DNA from 4 places in the Paenibacillus sp. JT31N17 genome. Region 1 is predicted to be linked to each of the others. Evidence: riboswitches for the same ligand, from Rfam matches in the RefSeq annotation. Region 1 holds a riboswitch; each other region holds the start of a gene.

The links. Region 1 has a riboswitch for cyclic di-GMP ahead of AC0YOB_RS25860 (transglutaminase-like domain-containing protein). Riboswitches for the same ligand answer to the same signal wherever they lie in the genome.
Region 2: another riboswitch for cyclic di-GMP. It lies ahead of AC0YOB_RS22050 (PilZ domain-containing protein); the one in region 1 lies ahead of AC0YOB_RS25860 (transglutaminase-like domain-containing protein).
Region 3: another riboswitch for cyclic di-GMP. It lies ahead of AC0YOB_RS11310 (pyridoxal phosphate-dependent decarboxylase family protein); the one in region 1 lies ahead of AC0YOB_RS25860 (transglutaminase-like domain-containing protein).
Region 4: another riboswitch for cyclic di-GMP. It lies ahead of AC0YOB_RS10635 (DUF342 domain-containing protein); the one in region 1 lies ahead of AC0YOB_RS25860 (transglutaminase-like domain-containing protein).

Annotation. Positions count from the first base shown of each region.
Region 1 is NZ_JBWDNP010000010.1:71,217-78,568, reverse strand. It holds gene AC0YOB_RS25885 (LysR family transcriptional regulator) at 1-262, shown strand, start outside; gene AC0YOB_RS25880 (ParA family protein) at 299-1,117, shown strand; gene AC0YOB_RS25875 (hypothetical protein) at 1,080-1,493, shown strand; gene AC0YOB_RS25870 (Hsp20/alpha crystallin family protein) at 1,651-2,094, opposite strand; gene AC0YOB_RS25865 (class D sortase) at 2,400-3,044, shown strand; cyclic di-GMP riboswitch class I at 3,110-3,192, shown strand; cyclic di-GMP riboswitch class I at 3,232-3,312, shown strand; gene AC0YOB_RS25860 (transglutaminase-like domain-containing protein) at 3,327-4,139, shown strand; gene AC0YOB_RS25855 (SdrD B-like domain-containing protein) at 4,421-7,352, opposite strand, start outside.
Region 2 is NZ_JBWDNP010000007.1:93,570-100,921, forward strand. It holds gene AC0YOB_RS22045 (O-antigen ligase family protein) at 1-1,429, opposite strand, end outside; gene AC0YOB_RS22050 (PilZ domain-containing protein) at 1,626-2,345, opposite strand; cyclic di-GMP riboswitch class I at 2,483-2,575, opposite strand; gene AC0YOB_RS22055 (HD-GYP domain-containing protein) at 2,603-3,685, opposite strand; gene AC0YOB_RS22060 (histidine kinase N-terminal 7TM domain-containing diguanylate cyclase) at 4,178-5,833, opposite strand; gene AC0YOB_RS22065 (class I SAM-dependent methyltransferase) at 5,966-7,147, opposite strand; gene AC0YOB_RS22070 (DUF6483 family protein) at 7,154-7,352, opposite strand, start outside.
Region 3 is NZ_JBWDNP010000002.1:857,099-864,450, reverse strand. It holds gene AC0YOB_RS11315 (methyl-accepting chemotaxis protein) at 1-866, opposite strand, end outside; gene AC0YOB_RS11310 (pyridoxal phosphate-dependent decarboxylase family protein) at 859-2,541, opposite strand; cyclic di-GMP riboswitch class I at 2,655-2,741, opposite strand; gene AC0YOB_RS11305 (SDR family oxidoreductase) at 3,061-3,939, shown strand; gene AC0YOB_RS11300 (aldo/keto reductase) at 4,044-5,027, opposite strand; gene AC0YOB_RS11295 (5'-deoxyadenosine deaminase) at 5,172-6,500, opposite strand; gene AC0YOB_RS11290 (hypothetical protein) at 6,593-6,940, opposite strand; gene asnB (asparagine synthase (glutamine-hydrolyzing)) at 7,114-7,352, shown strand, end outside.
Region 4 is NZ_JBWDNP010000002.1:713,197-720,548, reverse strand. It holds gene AC0YOB_RS10655 (hypothetical protein) at 107-418, opposite strand; gene AC0YOB_RS10650 (hypothetical protein) at 457-759, opposite strand; gene AC0YOB_RS10645 (hypothetical protein) at 879-1,235, opposite strand; gene AC0YOB_RS10640 (HD domain-containing phosphohydrolase) at 1,393-2,343, opposite strand; gene AC0YOB_RS10635 (DUF342 domain-containing protein) at 2,445-4,292, opposite strand; cyclic di-GMP riboswitch class I at 4,379-4,464, opposite strand; gene AC0YOB_RS10630 (LytR/AlgR family response regulator transcription factor) at 4,900-5,634, shown strand; gene AC0YOB_RS10625 (AraC family transcriptional regulator) at 5,646-6,557, opposite strand; gene AC0YOB_RS10620 (Gfo/Idh/MocA family protein) at 6,739-7,352, shown strand, end outside.

The DNA.
Region 1 (7,352 bases):
GGCAGCCGAGAATGGGATGAAGCTTGCCGTCAGCATGGAGCTTGGCGCGATTGAGCCTATCAAGGAAGGCGTGCGCTGCGGGATTGGAATCGGCATTCTGCCGCAAAGAAGTGTGCTTAAAGAGGTCGAACGGGGAGAACTGGTGATGAAGGGTCTGCCGAATTATATCAATCACCGGTTTATTTGTCTTGCTGTCCGCAAGGAAATGGAGCTTCCCGCTGTCGTCAGCAGACTTGTCGATCACTTTTCTGATATAATGTAATAAATACCAATTGGATAGGCAGGTGCTGATTTTAGCATGGCTAAAATATTCGCGGTATGTATGAACAAAGGCGGTGTGGGCAAAACAAGTCTTGTGACTCATTTGGCCGCAGCGGCTTCCTCCCTGTTCCCGGACAAAAAGACGCTGATTATAGATACCGATGCCCAGGGCAATGCAGCCGTTGTTTTTGGCAGCGATCCCGATAAGTCCGAACTTACCATGTATGATGTATTCACTGGCGCCAAATCAATCAAGGATATCCTTATATCCATTAAACCCAATCTTGATTTGGCTCCGGCATCCGACAAGTTCAACATGCTGGAATTTCATATTTTATCCCAACTGGAATCGTACCCCTCTCCTTTTCTGCTGCTAAAAAAAGAGGTCGATCAGATCAAGTCGGATTATGATTACATATTTATTGATTGCCCGCCTTCACTTGGCTTGATAGCCGGCAATGCATTGAAAGCCGCTACTGATGTGCTGATCCCTTTTGTTCCGGAAGCCTTCTCCGTCAAGGGGCTTCAGCGCGTAATCCAGACTATCGAAGCATTCGGCTCCAAGGAGGAACCTTCGCCGCGGATTACCGGCATCATTGCGATGATGGTCGACGGGCGGTCCAAATTGCATCAGGAATTGGTGGGCCATGCCCGTGAGTTCTGCAGCAAGAAGGATATCCGGCTGTTCGAAACCATGATTCCGCGGTCGATCAGCTTTGCCAACGCCGCAGCCTATGAGGGCTCGCCGCTTGTATGGACTGACCGCTCCAATCCCGCTGCGGAAGCCTATTATACTTTGGCCAAGGAGGTGTTCGAATATGCCGCCAAGAAAAAAAGAACTGCTCGTAAACTTTGAAGAACCTACTGACAAGCCGTCCTCCGCTGCACCGGAATCCATGGTAGAAAAAGCCGAAAAAACGCTGCGCACCAGAAAGAAGCCGGCTGCAGCCAAGCAAGCCCGGAAATCGCCAGCCGATCCTCCCGGTCAGGAAGCTCCGCCAACTCCAGCTGTTAAAGTGGAGGAACTGGTGCCGCAGGTCAAGCTGGATAAGAAGCTGCGCAAGGAAACCCACTCCAAAGCCGAATTTTATATCCGCAAGGATCTGCTGGAACGGGTCAAAACGATATCGCAAGATAAAGGCAAAGGCTTCAAAACCAACCTTATCAATTATGCGCTGGAGCAGGCATTGGATGGGCTTGACAGATCAGGCCATTCTCCTTCGGCGGATTAGACGTGCATCATCCATTATAGATGTGTTTATGACAAAACAGGCCGCCAGCGGGTATTCCGCCAGCTGCCTGTTTTGTTGTGGTTTGCCCTTGTACCCTTGGCCGTGTTCCCCGATTACAGCGATTATTTCATCAGACCTTCAGCCAAAGAGACAAATCTTATTGAATTTCAATGCGTTTCTTAACGGATTGCGCTTTTTCCTTCTTGGGTATTTCCAGCTTCAGAATACCGTTCTCGAAGCGCGCCGATATTTGGTCATCCTTAATATTTTCTACATAGAACCGGCGGACAAATTCGCCATAATAACGTTCACGCCGGATAACCTGATGATCTTCCCCATCCACATTCTGTTCCTGGTTGCGCGAAGCCTTAATCGTCAAATAATGATTGCTGTAGCTGATATCGATATCAGCTTTACTGAATCCGGGAAGCTCGGACTCAATCAGAAAAGCATCCTCGCGTTCGTGAATATCCGTGCGGAATGGATGGGTATTGCTTCTCATCGGCGCAAAGAAATCTTCATTGAAGATATCATGGAATGATTTCATCAAGCTGCGGCTGACATCTTCATTTCTTTTCCGAAACGGAACTAAATCCAACATGTACATCTCCTCCAATTTCTTATAATGTGATGCTTACACTTTTTATTATAAGGTTGCTGTCTGCTTTCCTCAAACCCGATAAAACAACAATAAAAATCATTTTCCGTGAATTTAAGGAAATCCGGCAGTCCCCTCGTTATTTTTCTCAGTCTTTCTTTGACTTTCTCTGACTTTGACTATTTTTGACCTTACACTGCAGCTGGCGTGCTGCCCAGAATAGCCATGAGGACGTTACATTCCACATGTTGTTCAGATTTTGTACAGTTCCTATCTGGTATAATGGCCTTACAGGAGGGCCTGCCAACATGAAGAAACTGCTTTCTTTTTTGCTGATCATCACTGGATTTGTGCTGATTGCGCTGCCTTTTGCAAAAGAATGGCATTATGATCAGAAGCAGCGGCGTCTGCTTGATCGCATGGATCATAATACCTTCGCCTCCGCGGCTGAGAAATCCGATCGCCTGCTTGCAGAGAGTTACCAGCGACTATCCGACCTGTTTTCTAATGAAGCAGACGCTGCCTTACCTGAGGCTGTCAGCGACGATCAGAGCAAGGAAGATACTCAAGGAATCGCTGTTATTGAAATCGGCAGCCTCGATGTGAAGCTTCCTGTTCTGGAAGGCGCCACAACGCAAAACATGAAGTACGCCGCTGTCCATCTGACAGAAACAGCCGCACTTGGAGATATTGGCAATGCTGCCCTGGCTGCACACCGGGCTCATACGAAAGGCCGATTGTTCAATAGGCTGGGTGAAGTGAAGATGGGCGACAAAATTACGATACGGGTCAAAGACAAGGTTATGGAATATACCGTATTCAAAATATCGGTCGTCAAGCCAACTGACCTGTCCGTATTGAATGGCAATGACACCGACAGGGTGCTCACGCTTATCACATGCGATCCGCTGATTAATCCGACCCATCGTCTGATTGTCCAGGCGAAAATGTAATCTATTATCACTTAAAAATAGTTGTATATTCTATCAAATATTGGTATAGTAAATGTCAAGATAAGTCACGATAACGGCAAACCTGTCGAAAGGCAGCGACGCAAAGCTAGAGGGCCTTCCCATTATTGGATGGCAGCCAGCTACCGAAAGTTTGTCTTTTTTTGTTTTCTAAAAACAATAAACACTCAACGATAAATGGCAAACTTGTCGAAAGACAGGGACGCAAAGCTAAAGGGCCTTCCCGCTTGGATGGCAGCCAGCTACCGAAAGGAGTCTTATTTCATGAAATCTTTTTTTCTTGTTCTCGCGACCGTAATCATTTTGTCCCTTCCCCTCTCCACGACTGTAGCTGCATCCGGTACGGACTCCCCGACTTGGCTCGATACGAAGCAATTGGACAATGGAGTTATCGGAGCTGCATTTAAACCTGCCGCAAAAACACCTATTGTGCTGTTAATAACCAAAAACGGAGTCACTTATACATACAAATTGCCTGCCACAGGTACGATGGAATACTTCCCCCTGCAGCTTGGTGATGGTGCTTATACTATCTCTCTTATGCAAAATGTTACCGGCACCAAATACAAAAAAATCGGTACGGAATCAGTTAACCTGAACTTGAGCGATGACAGCAGTGTATTTCTCGGTTCCGTGCAAAATATCAATTGGAAAAGCTCTCCGACTGCTGTCGCCAAAGCCAAGGAATTGACGAAAAACAAAACGAAAGTTGAAGACAAAGTCAAAGCGATTCACGATTATATCGTTAAAACCATCAAATATGATTCCAAATTGAGCACATCTGTAACAACGGACTATATTCCCGATGCGAACAGAACGTTGAAATCAGGCAAAGGCATCTGTTATGATTACTCCTCCCTGTTTGCAGTCATGGCTCGCAGCGCCGGCATCCCTACAAAGCTGGTTATGGGAACAACCGATTATGTGAAAGGCTACCATGCCTGGAACCAGGTAATGATTAACGGGAAATGGAGCAATATTGATACAACGGTTGATTCCGGTTTGGGCAAAACCAGCACAAGCAGCAGTTCAATGTTCAAAGAAGCCGGCAAATACGCAGCAGCTAAATTCTATTAAGCATTAATCTGATCGCTTGATAGCATCTGTCATTAAGCAAAAGCAGCTTAAGACAGCAAATAGCGCAAAAAAGAGACTATTACAGGATCCCCCCTCCTGTAAAGTCTCTTTTTTGCATTTTAACGGGCAGTTCGGTATTAAGTGGTCTGGATATGCAATCCTTTATTTCATGACAAATGCCTCACCTATTGTGCATCTCACCATTATCATATGAGGAGCCGCGCCTCCTCATATGATAATGCGGAGGAACAGCTCCTGATGGATTTTTACTAAAAATGATCTTATTTCTGGAGATGCTTCCGGCGCAATCTCAGCAAAACAATTCCGAGAATGACCAGGCACAGTCCTGCAAGTTGAAGCGGCAAAGAACTGCTTTCCCCTGTTTTGGGGAGCGTCTTGCCAGGTGTGCTGCTGCCTGGATCGTCATTACCGGGTTCTATACCGCCCAAAGGAATCTCATCCACATTTACATCGAACAGGACTTCTTCTTCGTTGCCGTCCTTGTCAATTACGATGATAGAGAAATGATCCTCGCCCGTATAGCCCGGTTCAGGTGTATACATCCATTTACCATCCGGATCAACCGTCAATGTACCATGTTCCGGTTGGGTACCGATTGCAACATTGCCGCCTTCTGGTACTTTAACCGTCCCTTTAATCGGTTTGTCCTGTACGGTTGTTTCCTGCTGCGGTACTTGTGTATCGCTGCCAGGTTCTGCGCCTGGATCAGTCGGCTCACCTGGATTCGATGGTGTACCCGGGTTACCCGGATTGACTGGCGAACCTGGTTCGCCCGGTGCTCCCGGATCAACCGGCGGCATTCCCGGATTTGCCGGATTTGCCGGATTTGCCGGATCCTCCGGATCGTCAGGTGTTGTCGGATCCTCCGGATCAAGTGGAGGGAAGTACGGATAATAAGGATACATTAATCCCAAATCGATCGTGAGATCTTCCCATCCCCGCGGGGCGTCTTCACCAATCGTGATGACTGCTGTAGTACCGTCAGTCAGCTTATTGGAGTCTTTATCAGCCGCTATTCCCACTGCTTCCGGAGTTGTCAATTCATAGCCCTCAGGAGCTTCGAATTGAACAAAATATTGGCCTCCGACCAGATTGTCAAACCGATAATAACCCGGTTTCCCTGCAGCATCATCTGCAGTCAAAGTCTCTGCAAGCAATTGCATGTCTTTGTTATAAAGCTTGACCTTCACGTTGTTAATACCGTCGTCATCAGCTTCATCCTGCATGCCATTCCCGCTGCTGTCCAGCCATACGTAGTTGCCAATGACGCCTTTGGCAACAAGACCCAAGTCAATGCCGAGATCCTCCCAGCCGGGAGTTTCGCCGATTTGAATTTTAGCTGTAAAACCATTCTCATCGGTTGCATTGGAATCCTCTTTGACGTCGGCTCCTTGTTCCTGAACGGTCCTCATATAGTCGGCAGGCACAATGAACTTGACTAAATAGTCGCCTGGCAGCAATCCGTCGAACAAATAATAACCCGCTCTGCCTGTCGGATCCGCTGCAGTTGTTGTAGCGGCGACAGGGGTTCCTGACACATCATCTTTGAACAACTGGACTTCGAGTCCGTTGATTCCCTGAAGCTCATTCTCGTCTTGTATACCGTTCCGGTTTCGGTCCAGCCATACATAGTTTCCGATCACGCCCCGTGGAACCAATCCCAGATCGATCGTCGGATCCACCCAATTGGAAGGTCCGATTACAATCTCATCGGTAAAGCCGTTGCCGTCCGTGCTGTTGGAATCCGCCTCGGGCGATCCAACCACCGGTTTGGTTGTTTCATACTGTCCACTGTAGAAGAATTTAACGTAGTACCTGCCTTCTTTCAGGCTGCTGAACAGGTAGTAGCCTGGCTGGCCGCCATTATCCTTCGTCACCGCTGTGGCGATTTCCGTTCCATTCCGGTCATCGTACAACTTCACGGTTACTCCGTTGACGCCGGATTCATCATCGTTTTGTATGCCGTCCTGATTCTTGTCCAGCCATACATAATCGCCGATAGCGCCTTTCATTGCGATCAGGCCCAGATCAATACTGTGATCCACCCAACCCGGAATTTCGCCAATTTCAATAACAGATGTAATTCCGTTTTTGTCCGTTGCGTTAGAATCCAGATCCGGATCCGCTCCTTGTCCCGCAGCGGTCTTCACATAATCTGTTGGAACAATGAACTGCACAAAATAATTGCCTTGCAGCAGATTATCGAACAGATAATAGCCCGGCTTACCTGTGGAATCGTCAGCCGTGGTTGTTGCGGCAACAGGAGCTCCAGCGGGAGAGTCCTTATAAAGCCGAACTTCGATTCCGTTGATTCCTTGAAGCTCGTCTTCATTTTGTATGCCGTCGCGGTTGCGGTCATCCCATACATAATTTCCGATTTCACCTCGCGGCACCAATCCCAAATCGATGGTCGGATCATCCCACTTAGAAGGTCCGATTACGATTTCATCCGTAAATCCGCTCACATCCGTGCTGTTCGAGTCTTCAGCAGGCACTGCCGCTTCAGGAGAAGTCATTCCATACTGTCCTTCGTAAATGAACTGGACATAGTAGGTATCCTCCGGGAGTCCGGTGAACAGATAGTAGCCGTCTTTGCCGGCATTCTCATGGGTCACCGCCTCGGCAATTGCCGGTCCGGCAATATCTTTGTACAGCTTCACGATAACGCCGTTAAGTCCGGACTCGCTGTCGTTCTGAGCGCCGTCTTCATTATCGTCCAGCCACACATAGTCTCCGATCGTGCCTCTCGGGTCCGTAGTAACAGGTACATCAAGCGTTACTTCAACCATTGGTGTCTCATCAGGCTTCGCAGAAGCTGTATTCGTTACCTTGGGCTGCCCCATATCGGAGTTTGTAACTGTATAGGTATACTTGATTTGCTTGGACTCGCCTGGCTGCAGCACCGGAATGGCCGGAATACCGGATACCAGGGAATCACTGATCACCACATTGTGCAGAACAGAACTGCCCGTATTCACGATCGTAACCGTGTATTCAATTTGCGTTCCCTCTTCGGTTACGGACAGCACATTGGCAGTTTTGTTGATTTTGAGTCCCGCCGTCGGAATCTTCGCATCATCCGTGATCGGGTCAGGAGATTCGTTATAATGCACGGTTGCCGTATTATCCAAATCGGTGCCGTCGATATCGTCGGCCGTGATGGTATACGCACCTTCCAGCGACAACGATTTG
Region 2 (7,352 bases), on a different contig from region 1:
GCCAGCTAAACAGAAGCAGCCAATAGTAACCGAAGGACATGTCAAAATCGACGGCGGCATGAACCAGCAGTACGCCGACAGGGAGGATTCCTGCCCGATCATGCCTCCAAACTATCCGCAAAAGCCCGTACATCATGAGAGCAAATACGATTAATCCGACAATTCCAAGATCAAGCAGCAGATCCAAATAACCGCTATGCACTTCGTTACCAATATACGGGTAGGTTTGGATTTGGGTAAAGAGCATCCGCCAGGTATCCCCGCCCTGACCCAGGAGAGGCGCCTCCAGAAATAGGCTCCATGCATCCTTGTAGAACATCGTACGCGCGCCTGCGGTTTGAAAATGGCCGCTGCTTATCCGCCCTTGAATTACTGCCGGCAGGAGAAGCGCCATAATCAGACAGGCTGCTCCCAACCCGCCCCACGCGGCAAGCTCAAGCTTTCTTCCGGACAAGCCGGCAAATACCGTGCGAAGTGCGGTGAAGCCCGCTGCAGATGCCATCAGGATGGCAAGCAGCCCAAGCGTTTCCCCCATGTGGCCAACGCCTTCATGACTGCCTTGCAGTCCTGCGGCAAAGACAATACGATAGGCTGCCCCCGCCCCAACAAGCGTCCAGCCGCTGTAAACCAGCCATTTGACCCGCTGCTCCCTGGTCAGGAGCAGCAGTCCGGCAAGCCATCCGACAGCCGTTGTAAGCCAGGCTGCCCTGGATTCCGTAAGCAGCAGCACAAGCACCAGCGGCGTGGCCATCATGACGGCAAGCAAGAAAGTCCGATAACGGCCTGCACGTATCAAAAGAAGCCAGTTCCACAGCAAATAAGCTCCCGAGACGGCTCCGAGGAAATTCGGATACTGAACGAAGCCGGCCAGCCGGGCACCGACTGCGGATAAACTGGAATCCCCTGTACTCAGGATCATCTCCGGAACGTCTATCCAGCCGAGCCATCCGGCAAGCGCGCCGCCAATGAGGAACAAGCCGGAACCCTGAAGCGCCATGAACAGCCAGCTCCGGAATGGGCCGATTCTCAGCCACAGATACCCGGATATGAGGAAAGCTGCGTAAGCAGACCATCTGAGCACCTGCTCCAGAGTTCCATGTACGGAAGCCGGTTTGTTGACCAGACTCAAACCAAACAAAAGCGCAATAAGCAGCGGCGTATAAGCCGCCAGCGGCACCGAGGCCCGCACAGCCTCTTCTGCAGGCCCTTTATTTTTTTTCAATATGAAATATTCACCGATCCCGCTACTGCTGCCCCTTATCCTTCGTCTTTGCATTCGAGCCGTAATAAACAAGGACAAAACGGTTGAAGCCATAAGCATCCATTCCCATCTGTAAAAGGATGCGTCAAAAAACATTCCATTCTGGTATGCGGACCAAATGAGCAGCCCGGTAAACATCAGCCCGGCGGCACCAACAACGACTGGCAATTGAATCCCCTCTTCTATTTCACTTTTTAATTGTCCGATATATCTAAATTTTCTAAATATTGTAACATGTTTGAGAATGATTTGAAAATCAGGTGTCATGGAGCTGCTGCCTCAGCAGCAAGAAGAGTTTATTTTCTTATCTTTGAACAAAAAAACAGGCGCTCCGCGATTGCCGCGGTGCACCTGTTTTTTATAGTTAATGAGTCCGGTTGTCACTGGCCTTTTCCTGTTTCCTGCGGTAATAGGCTGCGACCTGCTCCCTCAGAATAAAGGCCCGCAGCGCTCGCTGCTGCAGCCCATCCAGATCGCAAAAGCGCGCTCCATAGAAGGATTGGGCTCCATCGCTGTCATAGCGTATGATCTCCAGCCAGCATGGCAGCTCAAAGCCCAGAGACAACACAGCTTCCAGACGCTCATGCGTCTTGAGCCTCGGCCCCTCGGCAACAATGAACCCCAGCCCGGATAAGCTTATATTTCGTATGGCCAGTTCCATATCTTCAATAAATTCAAAGTTTTCCGGCCCTGTTGACAATTCTCTTGTTTCAATAATTATCTTCTTCATGGTGCCTTTATGGTCAATCTGAACACGGGGAGACTCCCGTTTCTCTTCCAGTCCGCTCAAGGCCCGGACAGGAAAAATAACTGCGATAGATCCTTCCGCCTTGCCGATGACCGTCGACTGCAGACGTTGTATCCCGACCGGAGAGTAGATTGTCATCTCCACCGGATTGCCGAGATCAAATGACTTGTATTCCGTCATTTCAATCTCCATCATCTCGCCCTCAATATGGCTCAAGATCCCCGTTGAGACATATCCTTCTTTCTCGACTACGGTCCGGCTGTGGATTAATACCTTATCTGAGTAAGTTTGCTTTGCTTTCGTGTATAATTCCTTGCTGCGGGCATTCGTGCTCATAAGTACCATCTCCTTAGTGTGCAATCGCCTGGCCGAGTCTTGAGAGTTTGATAAGGGATTGCCTGTTCAAGGAAATGAAAAAAGCCGTTCCTCTGCCTCGGAGCCGCTTGACTTGCACCCTGCTGAAGGGTGTTCATTTCGGCAGCCAGGCTGTCAGTCGCTCCTTTTCAAGAACCTTAGACCCTTTAGCTTTGCGTCCTTGCCTTTCGGCAAGTTTGCCATTATCGGATATATATGAAGTTAGGTACAGGCGATTCTTACATTTCTTCCACGATCATGATACTGTGCGAATCCTTAAGGTCAATCTGATAGGGCTGGGCAGGAGGTGTGCCGTCCGCCTCGCGAAGGATCCGTACGATCGGGCGGTTGACCGCAAGCGGATTATTCAGAGCCACAACCGCAATCTGGCCCGAGCTGAGCAGTACCGTTGTCGATACCGGATAAATGGATATATGCTTGCAAAAGGTCTGGATCAAATCAAGATCGAAGAAAGTGTTCCCGGCCGCGAATAAAAACTCGATGGCTTCCGTAGGCGTATGACGCTTGCGGTGCGGCCTCGGCGAGGTTAACGCATCATAAACATCGGCCAATGCCACAATCTGCGCATATTCATGAATGGCATCCCCCTTTAGCCCACGCGGATAACCCGATCCGTTGTACCGCTCGTGATGCTGAAAAGCACAATGCGCGGACAACAGGGAAATATCGTGCTGGGCGCGGATAATATTGAAGCCATCCTCCGTATGCTTCTCCATCAGGACCCGCTCTTCAGGGGTCAGCGGGGAGGTCTTGTTCAGAAGATCCTTGGGCAATCTTGTCATCCCGATATCGAACAGAAGCGCTCCCATGCCCAATTCTTCAAGCTGGTTGCGGTTATAGCCCTTAGCCAGTCCCATTATGCCTGACAATATAGCCACATTCACGGAATGCTGGAACAGATAGCCATCCGCCACTTGAATATTCGTCAAGCTGACCATAACGTCGTCCCGCGTAACCAGATCCTGCATGATCTGGCCAAACACATTCTTGAACGTCCGGCCCATCTCCGGCGCAATGGTTCTGCCCTTGGTCATAGGATGGTCCTTCAGCGTGGTCATGGTTTTGAATACCGCATCATGGGCTTTTCTGCGCGTATCGTCGCGGATCGCTGTTTCCGGCTCCAGATCCTCGGTAAACGGATCTTCGACGAACAGCATATCGACTCCCAGCATCTTCAGGCGATTGATAAACCGTTCGTTCAGCTCGACACCGACACCCAGAAGAATGTTGCCATTTTCCTGCAGGATCGGGCGAGCCAGTTTATCTCCAGGCTTCGCCGAAAGTATATGTACTTTTCTCATCTGAGCATTCCCGCCTTTAGTCCGGTTGCATATTTGATCAAGCTTGCATCGCTGCCAGTTCGGCAGCACGCAGTTAGTGTAATTGCTTATCGGCGTATATCCTGATGTCTGCGATTTGCACAAGCATATTCAAGTCGCTCCCTTGGTCGGGAAAGTTGGCGCTTCCGACAGAGACGAAAGAGTTGCAATCCTGTCGATAGGGTATAAGCTTGTGCAATTGTTCATGATGCTGGCGAATGACAGCTTCAATCAAGTTTATCATCTGAATCAGGACAAATCATTATAAATTCGTCCACGGCTCATCAGGCGGTCATGCTTCGTCCAGAAAGCGTGCCTGCCGCCGGAAGGGTAAAAGCGGCATATGCCGCTGCGCTTGTCAGGATTGGCACCAAATCGCCCGACATGCCGGCAGACCATGCTCTCAGCCCTGTGTCAGCACGACCGCCCTGCAGCCAAAACGAGCATCACAGCACATAACGCTGCCTGCCTTGTCTAATACTGAACAATCCGGTTGCGGCCGTTCTCCTTCGCTTCGTAAAGCGCCTTGTCCACCTTGACGAACAGCTCGCGCAGATAAGACTTGCTATCCTTCAATTCAGTATCCGGCTGCGGCTCAACGGCAAGCATGCCTATGCTGATTGTAATGGAAACAGGAGCGTTCCCGACTCCGGTATCGACAAAGTTATGCTCAACAACCGACCGTACGCGGTGCGCCAGCTCTTCCGCCTGCTGCCTGGTGGTGTGGGGCAAGTAGACCGTGAACTCCTCCCCGCCGTAGCGGGCGAAAATATCCGTTTGTCTGAGCGTACTGCGGACCACGTCCGCCGTCAACTTGAGAACATCATCGCCGACCATATGACCGTATGCGTCGTTGATCGTCTTGAACAGATCGATATCAAACAACAGGATCGCATAAGGAATCTGATAGCGCATGTTGACCATGACCTCATGCTCCAGCTGCTGCATCAGATATCTCCGGTTGTAGCAGCCCGTCAAGCCATCGATAATGGCCATTTGCTCCAGCTTCCGGTTGGCCTGGTACAATTCATCCTGCATAAGAAGCAGCGCACGGTTTCTCTCCTGCAGCGCTTCATTCTGACGGTTGGTTTCTTCAATAAGCCTTCTCAGCTCTGTATGGTCCTGCAGCGTGATCACTCTTCCAATGATTTGCTGTTTAACAACAATAGGCGCGACATGTAAGGCAATATAGGCCATTCTGCCTTCCTCCGGCACTTCGATCTCGGTATGAACGCGCTCTTCAGGATGCAGACGGTACATCTCCAGAAAAGCTTCGGTCCTCTCACGGTCTTCCACTGACTGCAGAAGCTTGTCCATATCGAGCCTTGTACCGACTGAAAGCTGGAAAACGGGACTCACCACGCTGTTGAGATCAATCACAACATTCTGCTCGTCCAGCACAATAATACCGACAGACAGTGTATCGGCAACATCTTTTTGAGCGATATTCACGATATCGAACATACGGTGCTTTTGAATGGAGAATACAAAATAAATATCCGCAATTACAATTCCGAGCGACGTCAAGCCCGGGATGACGGGAAGCCATTTTGCAAGCACAACATTAAGCAATAGATCTAGCAGGGTAAAGCAGACAAAAACGCCAATACCGGTCAGGGCATTTGCAATCTGCGCACGGTCCGATGGCGGCGCGTCCGATTGGTAAGCACGGGTCAATAGCTTCATCGAGTACATAAAATAGGAAATCAGCATAACGATCATCAACCAGAATATCAAGCCGTACTGCCGGTCGTCATAACGTCCGTCAACGGCAGCAATGAACCAGTCATTTGGATTCCAGATAATCCCGACCACTACAAATACAGACGGAATCAGCATCATCAGAAGCACGTAGGGTCTGGGCGCGAATCCGTGATTCGTCAAATATTTGGTGAAGAGCAGCCATCCAAAGCCTAGCATGGACAAGCCGACAAACGAGACATTGATGCATATGAGCTGAAGATGAGGGTTGTCTGTCGTGTGGACTGCGATTTGGCCAAGCGGCCAAATCATCATGGAGAAGTGGAAAAACAAATATACTCTATGCAGTTGAGTGATAACGTTGTTGGCGATTACATAGACAAATAAGATGAAAAGCACGACAAAAAAAACAAAATCAAGCCATGTCATCAGTCCCACTATTATTCACCCAATCATAAGATTATTATGAAAAATGGCCCGGGACCTGCCACGCTCTCCCATTCTACCATAATCTACATTTATACGACAATAAATTAGTGCCCCAGTACGATGAGAGTCTATTTATGTCTCCAGCTCCTTATGAATCCGGGGCAATAGCGCCCTCTCCAGGTAGGGTGACAGCTGGAGCATGTCCCGGAATGTTTCATATTCGCGCCACTTCTTCGCAGAATCCGATTTGGGACCTGCAGCAGCACGAATTAACATGTTTTTGGGCGTATGCTCCGGATCAATGAATTCCAGCATCTGCACCTTGTATCCCAGAACCTCCAAAAGCTGGGCACGAACGGCATCTGTGGCAAGTGCTGTGAACCGTTCCTTCAGCAAGCCATGGGACAACAAGGGGGCCAGGGCATCATTCTTCACCTGTTTGAACAGCTCATGCTGGCAGCATGGGACGCTGAGAATAACCGAGGCTCCCCATTCCACGGCCTTGACAAGCGCCGCATCGGTAGCCGTATCGCAGGCATGCAGGGTAACCACCATATCAACCGCCGTCTGGTCGTTATACTCCGCGATATCGCCAACCTGAAAATGCAGCCGGTCATACCCGAGCTTGTGCGCAAGCCCGGAGCAGAAGGCGATTACATCCTCCTTCAAATCGAGCCCCACCACCGAAATCCGGCGCTGCTGCCGGATCGCCAGCAAGTGGTAGAGGGCGAACGTCAAATAGGATTTGCCGCAGCCAAAATCAACGATTTTGATCTCCCTATCCGCGGGCAAAGACGGCAAAACATCGCTCACCATCTCCAAAAACCGGTTGATTTGACGGAACTTGTCCTGCTTCTTCGGAATAACCTGCCCATCCCGGGTCATGATGCCCAGCTCCACGAGGAAAGGCGCGGCATCTCCCTCCCGGACAACCCGCTGCTTGGTCCGGTTATGGTCCATCCGTTCCTGACCGGCCTTGGCCGTCGGGGGCTTGACCAGCTTCGCCGCTTTCCCCTTCTTGTTGAACAGCACTTGAACATCGGCTCCGGCGGTCTTGAACAGCGCCTGGCGGTAATGCTGCTCCAGCCACTCGCCCATCCGCTTCGCAGCTTCCTCCCGGGGCACATTATCATGCGTGACCTTGGAAGGAAAGTGATATTCAAACTGATAAAAAAGCGCGCCTTTCAGTTCAATGGGACGCACTGTCGTCTTCTGCGGGGCAGTCCCGTCCTTGCGGCGCAGCTGGCTGTATGAAGCCTGTAGCAGCTCTCCGTTTTCTACCCATTTGACCAGATCTTCCTGCCAATTATCCATGACTTTCTATTCAGCTCCTAAACCAACTTCTCGATTCATGACCGATCTTTGTCCATCCTGTACCTCGTCACGCGGCAATCCGCCTGCCTCCAGCAGCTCATCCGGAAGCAGCAGCAGTCTTTGATAGAAAGACAAAGCTTCCTCCGCAGACAAAGCGCCATCCTCCAGCAGCTCATACATCATGTTCTCCGCCTGATCATATCGT
Region 3 (7,352 bases), on a different contig from region 1:
CTTGTCTCTCCCGATGCCTGATGCAAATTGCGTGTCGTTCCCGAGATCTCGTCCGACGATGATAGAATCTGGCGGATCAGCTCCTGCAGGTTCTGGCTCATCTGTCCGAACGACTGGGACAGCTTGCCCATCTCATCCTCACGCTTCAGTATAATCTGCTCGCTCAAGTCTCCGGCAGCCACCTTCTCCGTGGCCGACATCAGCCTGCGTATCGGCTTTGTGAATATACGGCTGATCGCCAGCGATACAATGGAGCCAATCAATAAAACGATAATGGTTATGATGACGGTGGACCAGAATATGGTCGATGACATTTTTGGTATAACAGAGGCATCCAGGTCGATACCGAGCAAGGTGCTCGTGTTTCCATCCGTGTAGGGAACGAAGATGGATTTATGAATACCGAATTCATCCTTGTAGATTTCGCTGACAATTGTCTTGTTGTCGGTCAGAGCCTTGTTCATATCAGCCGTAAACGGATAGTCGGTCCCGTAATCGTCCGGTACATCGGCTAACACGACGATATGGTCCTTACCGCCGCTTTTGGACAGCACATACACATTCTCCAGACCATTCTTAACTTTGACCTGTTCCAGATTTTCTTTCAGGGCGGCATAAAGCGGGTCGCTTGCATCCTTTACTTCGGCCTCGTAACCGGGAATGCCGGCTACCAGATCCGAGACAACCCCGATATCCGTATTCAGCCTTAGATCAAACTGCTGCAGCAGCTTATCGACCAGATTCGTATTGACGTAATAAGTTGTGCCTGCAAATGCGGCGCATGTAAATAATTGCAGCAGCAGGATGCTGATGATGACTTTGAGCGACAGTCGTTCCCGCACGGGACGCAATAAGGAATTAAACAACTTCGACGGACCTCCCTGATTGATACGGAGAATGGTACTGCTCATAAATTTCGTCTACTCTCTCCTTTAAGTAGCCGACAATTGCCGGGACATGCTCAAGCTGTGTATAAGGCGAGATCACAAACAGCTTGCTGGCGTATAAGGGGACTTCCACACCTTCCTGGGATAAAACCAGCAGATGCTTCTTGGTGTCCCCAAAAAACATGTCATCGCGCCGCTCCCCGAGCAGTTCGAATAATCGTTCATTAAGCCGGTTGTTTCGGACGAGCTCATCAAGCGGGCACTCCCCGGCCAATTCCTCTTGGAATCGGGAAATCCGGTTCTCATAAATCCTCAGCAGTGTCGTAATACCGGGATTGTCGGGGTTTGCGATCACCATCTCGGGAACTTCCTTCATGAGCTGCCTGCGGAAAGCCAAATTGACCGATACAAACTGCGCCAGCAGCTGTTGATACCCTTCAATGCCAAAAGCCTGCAGAGCGCTGTAGATGCTGATCGAGCTGGCCATTCGGGAGCATTCCAGCGTGTAACCGGTATGATACTGGCCATATCCGCGGTATCCCACATAAGGCGTTTCGTCGGGATTCAAATCAAGCAGCCGCAGAGATTCCGCTTCTTTAACCAGGAGCAGGCTCGTCAGATACGGCGTTTGTCCCAGCTTTTGAAAATCAAAGCACATGGTATCGGCCAGATGAATATGCTTCATTTTGCCTGCGATCGCATGGAGAGCTCCCAGCGTTTCCATGTCCAATGCAAGCGGATTAAGGGCAAAATCATAATCATTGAAAAAAGCGAAAAATCCTCCCAGCGCTGAGTCCGCATGAATATGCGGCCTGTTTAATCCATTAGCCGCGGCAGCTTGTACGGCAATATTCATAATATCGGAAATATCGTCAATTCCCATAGCATCGGTCGTCCCCGTAGTGGCGACGATATAGATCGGAATCCCGCCTGAACGAATAACCTGCTCCAGCTTCCATTTCAAATCCGCTGTGTCCATGGAGCTGTCGCTTCTTGTCCGGATTTTGACCAGACGGTCGCTTCCAAGTCCTGTCGCTTCCATGGATTTGTACAGACTGTAATGAGCCGAATCCGAACAGAAGGCATACAGATTATTCGGCACTCCCGTGCGTGAAGCATCCGGAGCGAATTTGGCGATTGCCAGCCGCAGACCGGTGAAGATTGCCCCCTGTCCGCCCCAGGTTGTGTAGCCGCCGCTTCTCGTATGGTCATAACCGGCCAGCTTGGACATCATGCTGACGACCCGCACTTCAGCTTCAGCTCCGGCCGGGCCATATACGTCCCACAAATTATTGCCGTTGACAAGCATCGCGGCGAGCATTCCCATAATGCCCGGAATCGATGCCATAGGCAGAATATTGGTCATAAAATATTTGGTATGGTAGGGATGCGCATGCATCAGTTCAATCAGGCCCCGGGTTACATCTTCCATCGCCTTCCCCTGCGGGGGGATAACGCTGCTCTCATTCAGTTGTCCATAGAAATCGCCTGACCGGTCCTTGCTGCCCTTCAGGTTTACCCTCTCAGGGTCCTTCAAAAGATCGAAGCCCGTCATCAGCTGCTCCATAAGCTTCATCAATTGCATCCGGTCCTGCTCATTCCCATCATCGCTCGGAAACCATTGACGTACATCTTGAACTGGTGACATCTTCATGTAATAGCCTCTTTTCTGTAACCAATTTATTTTGTGATGCGAAAAACCCATAAATGATCCGCACAGCAAAAAAACAGCATAATGGGCATGGCAAGCCTAAACAGCTGTTAAATGGATGCAACTGGCTGGCATTTCCACTGTTGGATGATGCCCCTGTAGTTTTGCGTCACTACTTTTCAATAGCTTTGCCTAGTATTCAATTTGTCTTCGCCATGGAAATAATAGACCGGGAAGCTTAGTCGTATATTACTATTTTGTTCCATTATCTTCAAGGATTTTTGGGCCTTTTAACAATAAAATTATAAATAAGTTACGAATTTATTACAATTATTGACCTTTCGACATTAAAACCAGTTCTAAAGACTTATTTTTTTTCAAGTTTTCTCCTCTTTTCTAGAGATTTATTTTTTTTCATTTCTGCATGCCCGGGGTAATAGTTCAATGGAACGCGTAAGAACAACGTATTCGTGGAATGATAGCTTATCGAAAGGAGTTGTTTCTCAAATGACGAAGCAGCCTATGACATCTTCAGGCGAAACGCCAGCAAGGCCAACCACTTTACCGCCTCAGCATCAAAGCCGGCAGCCAGGACTGGAATCCAAAATGACGCCAAGCCCGCAATTTGAATCTTCCGGATTAAAGGCAGCGGGCAAGCTGCAGGGCAAGATAGCCATTATATCCGGAGCAGACAGCGGGATCGGCCGTGCCGTTGCAGTTGCTTATGCCAAGGAAGGCGCCGATATAGCCGTTCTATATTTGAATGAACAAAGCGATGCGGAGGTAACCAAGCAGTTCGTGGAAGAGGCCGGCCGCCGCTGCATTCTGCTGGAGGGAGATATCGGCGATCCGAATTTCTGCCGCCAGGCCGTGGAGGAAACCGTTAAAAGCTTGGGAAAACTCGATATCGTCGTCAATAACGCGGCAGAGCAGCATCCCCAGGATAAGATTGAGCTCATTATTCCCCAACAGCTTGAACGGACCTTCAAAACCAATATTTTCGGGATGTTTTATTTAACGCAGGCGGCTATGCCCCATTTGGCAAGCGGTGCAGCAATCGTTAATACGACATCCGTAACCGCCTACCGGGGAAGCCCGACATTGCTCGATTATTCGGCGACCAAAGGAGCCATCGTTTCCTTTACCCGCTCCCTGTCCCTCAATCTTGCCGATCAGGGCATTCGCGTCAACGCCATAGCGCCCGGCCCTATCTGGACACCTCTTATTCCTTCAACCTTTGATGAGCAGAAGGTGGCCAAATTCGGCGCCGATGTCCCGCTCAAGCGTGCCGGACAGCCGGAGGAACTGGCTCCCGCTTATGTGTACCTCGCAAGCGAGGATTCTTCTTACATGAGTGGTCAAGTCCTTCACATCAATGGCGGGGAAATTGTGAACGGGTAGCATTCCCGAAGAAAATGATCTGCAGCTTGGAACAATTTAAAGAGGCCCGGACAAGCGAAGGAATTCGCTCGTCCGGGCCTGCCCGTGCTTAACTATTCTCTTATTCAATAAGGTCCTCTGATATAGTTGTGGACCTCTTGCTCGTAGAATTGATGGATTTTGTCGAGCTCGCTTCGCGTATAACCCGGAACATTGGCCGCCCGCAAATTATCTTCCACCTGCGAGACGTTTCGGAATCCCGGTATGATACAGGTAATATGGGGATTATCCAGAAGGTAGCGCAGCGCGGCGCTGGCCATATTCGTTCTGCCCTCGGCAATCCATGACAGCTCCTTGCTCAGTGATACGCCCATCTCGAAGGCAATTCCGGCGAAGGTCTCACCAACATTAAAGCTTTCGCCATTACGGTTGAAGTTCCGGTGATCGTCAGGGGCAAATGTTGATTTCTCCGTGAACTTGCCCGTCAGCAGCCCGCTGGCAAGCGGCAGACGCACCAGAATGCCCACTCCCTGCCCGAAAGCCTTGGGAATCAGCTCAAGCTCCGGCTTCTGCCGAAACAGGTTGTATATCACCTGCAGCGCCTTTACATTGGGATGCTGCAAGCAAATAAAACCCTCTTCGACGGTTTCAACGCTTACCCCGTATTCGCGGATTTTGCCTTCCTCGCGCAGACGGTCAAGCGCGCCGAATACCTCGCCGCTTCGCAGAATATCCGTAGGCGGACAATGCACCTGGTACAGATCGATTCTTTCGCGGCCCAACCGCTTCAAGCTTGCCTCGCAATAGGCCCGCACCGACTCGTAGGAATAGGAAGCCGGATCCAGAAGATCACCGGCACGGCCAAACTTGGTCGCGATGTAAATTTCGTCCTCCCGCCCTTTTGTCGCTTTGGCGAGCAATTCCTCACTATGTCCTTCACCATAAACATCTGCGGTATCGAAGAAGTTGACGCCCTCTTCCATTGCACGTGACAGCGCTTTGAGCGCCGAACCATCGTCCGTTCCGCCCCAGGATCCGCCGATAGCCCATGTTCCGAAGCTGATTTCACTAATGTGCAATTCGGTGCTGCCCAGTTGTCTGTACTTCATGATATCAACCGCCTTTATGTTTTGATGGCGCTTTCTTGCCTTGTTCCATTATGACTGCCATTCCCGCATACTGCAAGAGGACGAGTCGCTAAAATACAGAAATGGCGAGCCTGCTCTCCTGCAGACTCGCCAAATATCCTCAGGTCAAATCCTTGCGAGCAGTCTGGCGATGGATTTATCCGCTTCCCGGAGCACGAGCTTCTTGTCCATCGTCCGTACTCGCCCCCGCTGAACGACGTTTTTGCCGTCTACCCACACAGAGTCGACATTACCGCGGGAGGCGGCATACACAACACGGGAGTACGGGTCGGCATCAAAAGAGGGAAACGTGTGAAAATCATTCAAGTTCAGCAGGACCAGATCGGCCTTCTTGCCCTTCTCGATGGAACCGATCAGATGATCCATACCGAGTGTCTGCGCTCCGCCGATTGTAGCCATTCTCAGCACTCTCCGGGCATCCATGCTCTCCGGCCCGCATCTGGGCTTGTGAAGCAGAGCGGTCAGCCGCATCTCCTGGAACATATCCAGCGTGTTGTTGCAGGGTGCCCCATCTGCGCCAATTCCCATTCCGATGCCCTCATCCAGCAATTCGGGCACCATCGCGATGCCGGAGGCGAGCTTCAGATTGGAACCCGGACAATGGGTCATCTTCGTACCGGTCCGCTTCATGATGGCCCGCTCTTCCACGTCCAGCCAGATGCAGTGAGCGAGAACCAGCCGGGGGGAGGTAAGGCCTATATGATCAAGATAGACAATGTTGCGCATACCGCGCTGACTCATTACAAGTTCGATTTCCTCCTGATTCTCCGCCGCGTGCGTATGAACCAGCACTCCGTAACTGGCAGATAAATCGCGCACCTCAGTAAGAAGACGCTCCGAGCAAGAAACGACAAATCTTGGACAATACGCATAGCTGAGACGGCCGCCATCATGGCCATGCCACTTCTCCAGCAGCCGTGTGCTCTCCTGCAGGGAGGCTTCGGTTTGTTCCTGAAGACCTTGCGGCACATCGCCGCCCGCATCCATCATAACCTTGCCGGATACGGCCCGGATGCCGCTCTGCGCCATGGCTTCAAAGGCGGACTCGGTGTGGCTGACAGTCTCCATATCCAGAATTGTCGTGGTCCCGCTGAGCAGCAGCTCGCCAATGCCGAGCATGGCCGAATAATAAATAGATTCCGCATCATGGGCAGCCTCAAGAGGCCATATCCTTGTCCGCAGCCAGTCCATCAATGCCATATCGTCCGCGCGGCCGCGGAAAAGCGTTTGGCATAAATGGATATGGGTCTGCACGAATCCGGGAAGCAGCAGCTTTCCACGGGCTTCAATGACTGTCGTATCCGGCTCAAGGTCCGTAATCCTGCCGCCAACCTCAGCGATGATATCATCCCTGATCAAAATATCTCCGGTCAGAATCTCATCCTTGTCATTCATCGTCACCATCTTGACATTACGCAGCAAGGTTGAACCCATAGGGGAAGCCTCCTCCATCATCAGATGCTCCCATTGTAGCATGAACATAGGGAAGAGACTTTACATCTCAAGTTGAATATAATCCTGACAAGTTAGAGACTTTCTTCTGAGAACAAGCCCATCGTCGAGATATGCCGCCTGGTTTCCTCCGTACCTCTTTCGTACAGCAGCTTGTAGATATCCATGAGCAACCCGTCAACACCGGCGTTGATCTGTTTGTCCGAGGATGTTTCGAAAAAAGTTCCTCCAAAATGAAATGCCTGCGCTTCATCCATACTGGACAATTCCCCCATCAGCTCCTGCAGTTGGCCCAGCTCCTCTTCACTTGCGGTTATTGCCAGTTCATAGGCTGTTGCTCCCTGATCCTCCAGAATCGAACCCGCCTGGACGGATACATAATAGGTTTTACGGCTGGTTGAATCTTGTGTATGCTCTTCCATATTCGTGATTGCCCCTTCCCGTTCTCATTCCACTTCCGCGCCTTCCATTCGATAATGGATCCGTACGCTTCGCTTCTCTAGCATCCCCATCCGGACAGACATTTTATGCTGGCTGACGGCATAACCATCATAGTACCGCTGTTTAAGCCCTGCTTAGAGAGGAATGAGAGAACATGTGTGGAATCACGGGCTGGATCGATTGGACCGACGACCTGACCAAGCAGTACGCCACTCTGGAACAAATGACTGAAACGCTGGAAAATCGCGGGCCGGATGCCTCAGGTACATGGCTCTCCCGCAGTTGTGCACTGGGTCACCGCCGGCTTTCTGTTATCGACCCTGTCAATGGCGCCCAGCCGATGATACGGACAACTGAGGATGATACGTATGTCATTGTTTATAACGGCGAGCT
Region 4 (7,352 bases), on a different contig from region 1:
GACGTCATAGCTTCTATAGATTCAATCTATTTCTCCCACTGCTGGTTCGGATCTTACACGCCTAAAAAACTTAAAAATTTTTAATCAGTCAAAAAAACCAATGGCTTCACCCTTGGTGACAAAGGGCGAAGCCATTGGTTTCCACTGGTTGCTGCCTTATTTTACTTCCGTTTCCGCTGCCATCGCCTGCCGTCCATATCCGGCAGCGGCCAGCTGACGATGCGTCGCTCCCACATATCCGCAGAATTTCCCACATCTCATCGCTGGAATCGTAGATGCCGTATTTGCCGAACAGGCCGTTCACATTGCCGAAATCATACAGCGCAAACCAATGCGTCCCCACCATGTAAGAAAGCCCGGCGGCGCGGCTGACAAAGTCCCGGCAGCTCCAGCCGGATGCAGCCTTCCTCCCCCGCAACCGGCTGGCAGGGCGGGATCAGACTGTAAAAAAGCTCTTCAGCAGGGCTCCGCGAGGACGAACGCATCCGTAACTTCAATCAAAGCCTCCCGCTGCCGTTCCAGCTTGAAGGATCGCCGCCAGGATTCGATGTCCGCCTCGCCGGGGTAGGCTGCCGCAATATCGATGGACATCACGGTGCCGCTCTCTTCCTGATGATACCGGGGACCGGACGCCTGGTACTCGCCGCCGTTCTGCTGCAGAACGCCCCGGACCGTCGGCAGATGATGGTATTGGGACTGGAGATACCACAGCACCTTGATCATTGGATGCATGATCAGGATAGCAGATAAACCCACCATGAAATACGAGACTCTCTTGCTTTTTATTGTCTTTTATTAGCCAACCTTGCCGCTGGCAAATCAAATAGAGGACCGCCGGCAAATTTGCCAGGCGGTCCTCTATTTGATTACGGAGCTGATTACAGCGAAAACATGGTGTATACACCTATAGACAGGACAATAACGGAGACTGCGCTGCATAAATAGGTATGCCGCGTCAGATTGGCGCGTTTCCTCCATGCTAACGCCAGCTGCCGGCAGGCAAAATACATACTGATTATATTGACAAGAAACAGCACGAGAATGAGCACATCCATAATAACGGAGCCGTGACCCTCCATATCCCGATGCTGCAATTGCATCCCCGCTGTCGCGCCCATTATGAGTGGAGCCAAAGCCCAATGGATCAGATGCAGAATAATGACGCCTGTAACCGAAATAAAAGATAAGGTGGAATATTTCGACTCAAGACCCATTACCCTGATTTTCTGCAGCATTCCATTCCCCCTTTTCACTTAAGGCGGCGGCTTGTTCTTCACACTGCGGTTGTTTGAAGCTTCCTATTTATGCCGTTATTTTTGTATATTCATTCCTCACCGATTGCAGAACAACCATATAGGGAGGCCCGTTGAAAAAAAACAGGCAGCCTCCCCGTTATACGATCTGCTCCACATGCACCGATTTGTCTTTGCTTAAATCCAGATATTGGCCTTTCACCTCGACAAGGGGACTCAAGGGATCATTGGCATGAATCAGAATAATCGTGCCCCGCTGTCCATTGGAGAGGCAGACCTCGCTGCCAATCAGCATGTCCATGATACGCGCGAGAAAGCATAACGTTGTCTCCGGATCGAGCAGCCCGTAGGCATTTTGCGACATTTCCAGCAGAACCTGATAGAAAGGAACCTGTTTCTTATAGACCCGCTTCGAGATCATCGCGTGAAAAACATCCGCGACGGCTACGATTTTGCTGAAAGAGTCCATCTGCTCTCCCTTGATGCCATGCGGATATCCGCTTCCGTCCTCGCGCTCATGATGCTCCAGAGCCACCAAGGCGTGCCGCTGCGCAAGCCCCGGCGTTTGCCTGATCAGTTCGTACCCGTAAAGCGTATGCTTCTTCATTTCATCAAATTCTTCAGGCGTCAGCTTGCCCGGTTTATTCATGATCGCTTCAGGAACTTTCGCTTTTCCGATATCATGCAGGAAGCCTGCGATGGTCAGATCCAGCAATTCCTCTTCGCCAAGACCCTTCACTTTGCCGATTAAACGTGCAATCAGCGCAACTGCGATAATATGACGGTAGGTATATTCATCATTTTCGCCGAAATAGGTGAAAACCTGCTTTAAATAAATATGGTTGCTCATATCCACAATGATCGGCACCATCGTATTGCGGACATGCGCAAACGGAATCTCATCGAAGTGCCGGACCTGATGAAAGACGTCCTTGATTTCAACAATAGCCGAATTCAGCAGGTGCAGGACCGGAAGATCTTCAATATCCTCTTCCTTCAGCGTAATTTGATGTTGAATGAGCCGCTTCAGATTTTTTCGTGTGAGCCGGGAAAAAGCAGGCACAATCAAGGCACCCATTTGGTTGTACATATTTTTATTTACTCTCATGCCTACATATTGATATTGCCGAACAGTCGGAGTCACCAAGATTCCACCACTTTCACGGGGTGCTTATTATAGAAGAAATCAGATTAAGCCTGCATCATGTTATCGATATCAAAGGTTGTATTTTCGACAGACTCCAGAATTTCCTTACTGTAATTCCCGATAGAGACTCTTCCCGAGTGCATTCTGACGACGCTGACCCGCCTCTTGGCTTTCAGCAGCGTGGCCGCTCCGGTCTGCCCTCCTACAATCTTCGCCGTGATATCCCCTTCGGCTTCCAGCCTTGAACCGCGGCAAACGGCCAGCCGATGCTTGAAGGATATATTGCCGGCCGAGTACAAATCACTGACAAGAACTCCGTCGCGCTGGATCAAAATATCGCCATTGGATTTGAGCTCGCTGTTATGGCATTGATTGATGGTAATATTGACCAGCGCCTCCTGCATGCGGGCCACCTCCTGATGGGCGTCCGTCAATAGGGACAAGAAGCTCTGGATGCCATTTCTGGTGGCCGACTCAATGAGCTGCGAGGGCTTCAGGAAAACCGCCGCCATTTCCATCAGCTTCTGGTACTCTTCTTTCTTCAGATGGCGGATATTGGCGACCACGGATAGCAGATCCTTGATTAGCCCCGGTATATCCTTCATTTTCTTCTCCAGCAGCAGCAGCACAATCTGTCCGTATTTAACCGTCTGGTCACGTGACTGGATCGCTTGCTCCAGCACCTGGGAGCCGATCAGCAGCTTCTCGATCTGCTTGCTCAGCAGCTTCGAGGTGTTGTATAAACGGTTGAACATGACACCGAAGTATCCCGAATACAGCTTGCTGCCCATTACATTCCCCCGGATATGGATGCATCCCGTTGCTGTGATGGTCGCATTGAAGACACTGCCAATGACATATACATTCCCCAGAGATTCAATAATCATATTGTCGGTTACATTGCCATATACGATCACATCGCCGGAGAAGACAATATTGCCGGTTTCAATGTCTACATCGCCGGAGACGGTATACGCTGTCGAGATATCAAAGACTTTGATTTTGGTTCCCGTAATCCGCGGGCGTCCTTCTTTTCTGGCGATAATGGCCCCCTGTGGAGTCAGCTCTACGCCCGACTTGGCTACCAGCAGGATATCAGCCGGCGCTTTGGGCGTGATCAGATTGCCGTAAACATCGTATCCCGGGATGCCGTCGATAATCGGGGATTTCCTGGCAATAACGTCGCCGCTGGTGACGGAAGGGATTTGCAGATGATTGCGGAAGTCAACCGTCCCTTCCGTTTCATGGAAACGGCTTTCGATCTCCTCGGAGAAATAAATCTCCAGCTCCGCATCCTTCCCGGGTACGGGAGCTTTGCCCCTGGCGATGAGAATCGGGCTGTAGGTCGGCTGCAATAATTCCTGATGAATAGCGGCCAGGTCGACGTTTGCTTTGATCGACTTCTTTTCAAGCACGGCGGCGACATCTGTCAAATGCACACTTTCAAGAACCATATTCCTGTCTTCCTCGGCAGATATTATGATTTTGGCAAGAGGCTCTGTATCGGTTAGCTGCCAGGCATACCGTTCTTTGGCGTGCAGGTGGAAATAAGCGTGAAGCTTGTCTTCCGAGACTGTAATCTCATACATCGGTTGATTCTCAATTTCCCAAAGGATGCTGTCGCTGGAAGTCACGTTGATTTCTGAATGTATGTCATGATGATTTACCTTTAGTTTGACCGGGGCAATAGCGCTGATGACGGGGAGCTTGCCATTATTGACGGGATCATGGACAATAATCCGGTGTTCAATTACCTGAATCCAGCCGTCCTGCTTCAAGGGGCTTCTGATATCCCTTTCGTCTGTGGAAGATCTGGAAGCCGCATCCACCTCACCCAGATGCAATTGCTTGATCAGCTGGGACAATTCATCTTCAGAGATTTTTTTCTTCACGTTAACACCTCTCAAACCTCAGACCAGAATGGTTTTTTTTAACAAAAAAAACACCATCCGATTGGATCGTGTTTATACACCACCAATTCGGCAGCCTGGCGACCATAGAGATGCTCTCTTTAGGCCCATAGCTTTGCGTCCCTGACTTTCGGCAGGTTTGCCTTTATCGTTTGAGTTTCTTAATTATTAGTCACTAGTTCCTATTTGAATTTTAATAATTAGGAAAATATACCTTGCAAGTCCAAATTGAGTGTACTAAAAGGACTGTCTTTTGTCTAATGCAGTCAAATAAAGAAGTTCGCCTGTTTACAGCCGTTCATACCTGAAATCTGCCATGTTCAGGCCGGAAAAACGACTATTCAAGTCATTCGACAACTATTTTCACTCCACTTCCGATAGGCACGAAGGGTGATTGCATTTTAATATTGTTAGCGTTATGATTTCAAATCATATCATTCCGTGATTCTGCAAAAAAACGATGATTAAAATAGATATTTCTAATAGATATTTAAAATATAAACGGTTTTCATATGGGGTTTTTGAATATTTTTCCATTCCGCTTTTTTTCGTCGGGCAGCCCAAAACAAGTATTGGAGTGTAAACAAGAATGATAAATATCAGGGTCATTATTGCTGACGAAGACAATCAAACGAGAGAAACTGTCAAGAAGTTTATCACTGCGCTTCCTTATATTACGCTCATTGGCGAAGTTCCCGACGAACATTCCGTTATGGAAATCATGGTCCGGGAGAGGCCGGATTTAATTTTGACCGATCCTTCGCAGCCGGGGCTGGGCGGACTTAAGGCGCTGAAGGACTATTTGCAGATCATCCCCCGTCTGAAAATGATCTGGATGGCCCCAGGCCAGGAGTATGCAATCGAAGCGTTCAATATGGGTGCAGTCGACTATATCATAAAACCGGTCCTTCGCACCAGACTATACAAGGCGCTGGAGCGGACGAAACATACCCTCGAAATGGAACGGAAGGCCAATCATTTGTTCATCAATCCGGACCCCAAGCTGATTATAAAAATCAATAAAAATATTCATATCATTCCTTTTAATGAAATACTTTTCATAGAAAAGATGGGAAAAAAATCTATTATACATACTCTGAATAACGATCCCCTTGAAACCTATGACAAACTGGAACCGGCTCCTCATCTGGTACAGGCTCACCGCTCCTATCTGATCAATCTCAGCAAAGTGTCCCGTATAACCAGGATGGGTGAAACCTACCAATCCTTCTTCGGTAGCTACCCCAGACAGGCGTTGATCGCCAAATCGAAAATGAAAGATATTCAGGAGCAGCTTCAGCTGAGGGACCCTAAACAGCCTTAAGCAATAGGCAGTCAATTTCCGGTTTCAAGCTTCATTCGCGATTTCACCGAACGCGCATATTCCGAAGGACTCATCCGCGTGGCATTCTTGAATGCCTTGGAAAAATAATGGACGCTGCTGAACCCCAGCTGCCGGGAAATCTCTGTGAAATTATAGCTTTCCTCCCGGATGTACCGCTTGGCGCGCTCGATCTTAAGCTTCGAGAAGTACTCCTTGACGGAATAGCCGGTATTCTGCTTGAATAAGCTTTTGAGCTGGGTTTTGCTGATATGCAGCTCGCCGCAGATATCGTTCACATTCATCGGACCGCCGATTCTTCCTTCCATAAACAAAAGCGCCTGCCTGGTCAGCTCATCCTTGCTTTTCTCCCGGGCTGGCGAGGACAAGGGCTTCTCCGGCTGCAGGAGACTGCTTTTGCGCAGCAGACGGATCAGGAAAATTTCCAGGTAACAGCGGAGCAGCTGCTCACTGCCGATCACCGCACCCTCGCGGCGCTCCAGCGGATGGCGGAACGGGAAAATGAAGGCATTCTCACCCTCCTTGATCATCTGCGCCAGCAGATTGCGCTCCTCATCCTCCAGACTGAACACTTTATCCGCAAAACGGTTCATTGCGCCGGAGCGGCAGTCGAACGTCATGACGATCGCATTGGGCGCTTTGCCCTTGGCGGCATAAAATTCATGAAACTCATTCGGCTTATGAAATATAATCATGCCCTGCTTCAGCAGCTGTCTCCTGCCGTCGGCAAACACCTCGATTTCTCCCTTGTCCACGTACAGAAACTCCCAAAAGTTATGTTTCTCACCGTTAAACCCGAAGTCCTTGTCCAGTTCAAAATAATACATCGTGATGAGCTTCTCAATGACAAGGGTCTGCTGCAGCGGTGTCCGCTGCAGATCGTCCAGCTCTGCTTGCGTGCTCACTTGCAATCATCACCTTCCGCATTTATCCGTTAATGCTATCATACCGCGTGCCGCCAGCGGCGGGAAGGGTCGCCCGATAGCAAAACAACAAAAAACGGGGCTTTTTGAACAAAGCCCTTCCGCCTCTCAGCTCTTATACTGGTAGTAAATCCAGTCAAGCAGATCATAGGAGGATGGCAAGATGAATTTGGGTGTAATCGGTTATGGGCTTCGCATACGCACGATCATTGCGGAGATTATCAAGCAGGAGCCCTCCTGCAGGGTGACGGCTATCGTCGATGTGCGGAAGGATGAGATCCGGGAGGAGCTTCAGGCGCAGGGGATGGACAGCATCCATTATTATGATACTGCCGAGGAAATGCTTGGCGCGGAGAGCCTTGACGGCATATTAATCGGCACGCGCTGCTCGCTGCATACGACAATGGCGCTGAAGGTGCTGCAAAGCGGAATTCCGCTTTATCTGGAGAAACCGGTATCCACGACGATGGAGGATTTAAGACGGCTGAAGGCGGGCTTTGAAGCTTCCATATCGAAGGTGGTGGTATCGTTTCCGCTGAAGCTGACGACGATCGTCCAGCTGGCCAAGGAAATTATCGATTCCGGCAAAATCGGTACGGTGGAGCATGTGCAGGCCGTGAATAATGTGCCGTATGGCGGGGTTTATTACCAAAGCTGGTACCGTGACGAGCAGGAAACCGGCGGACTGTTTCTGCAGAAGGCCACGCATGACTTCGATTATATCAACAGCCTGCTTGGGATCAAGCCCACCGAGATTGGCGCGATGACCTCCAAGCA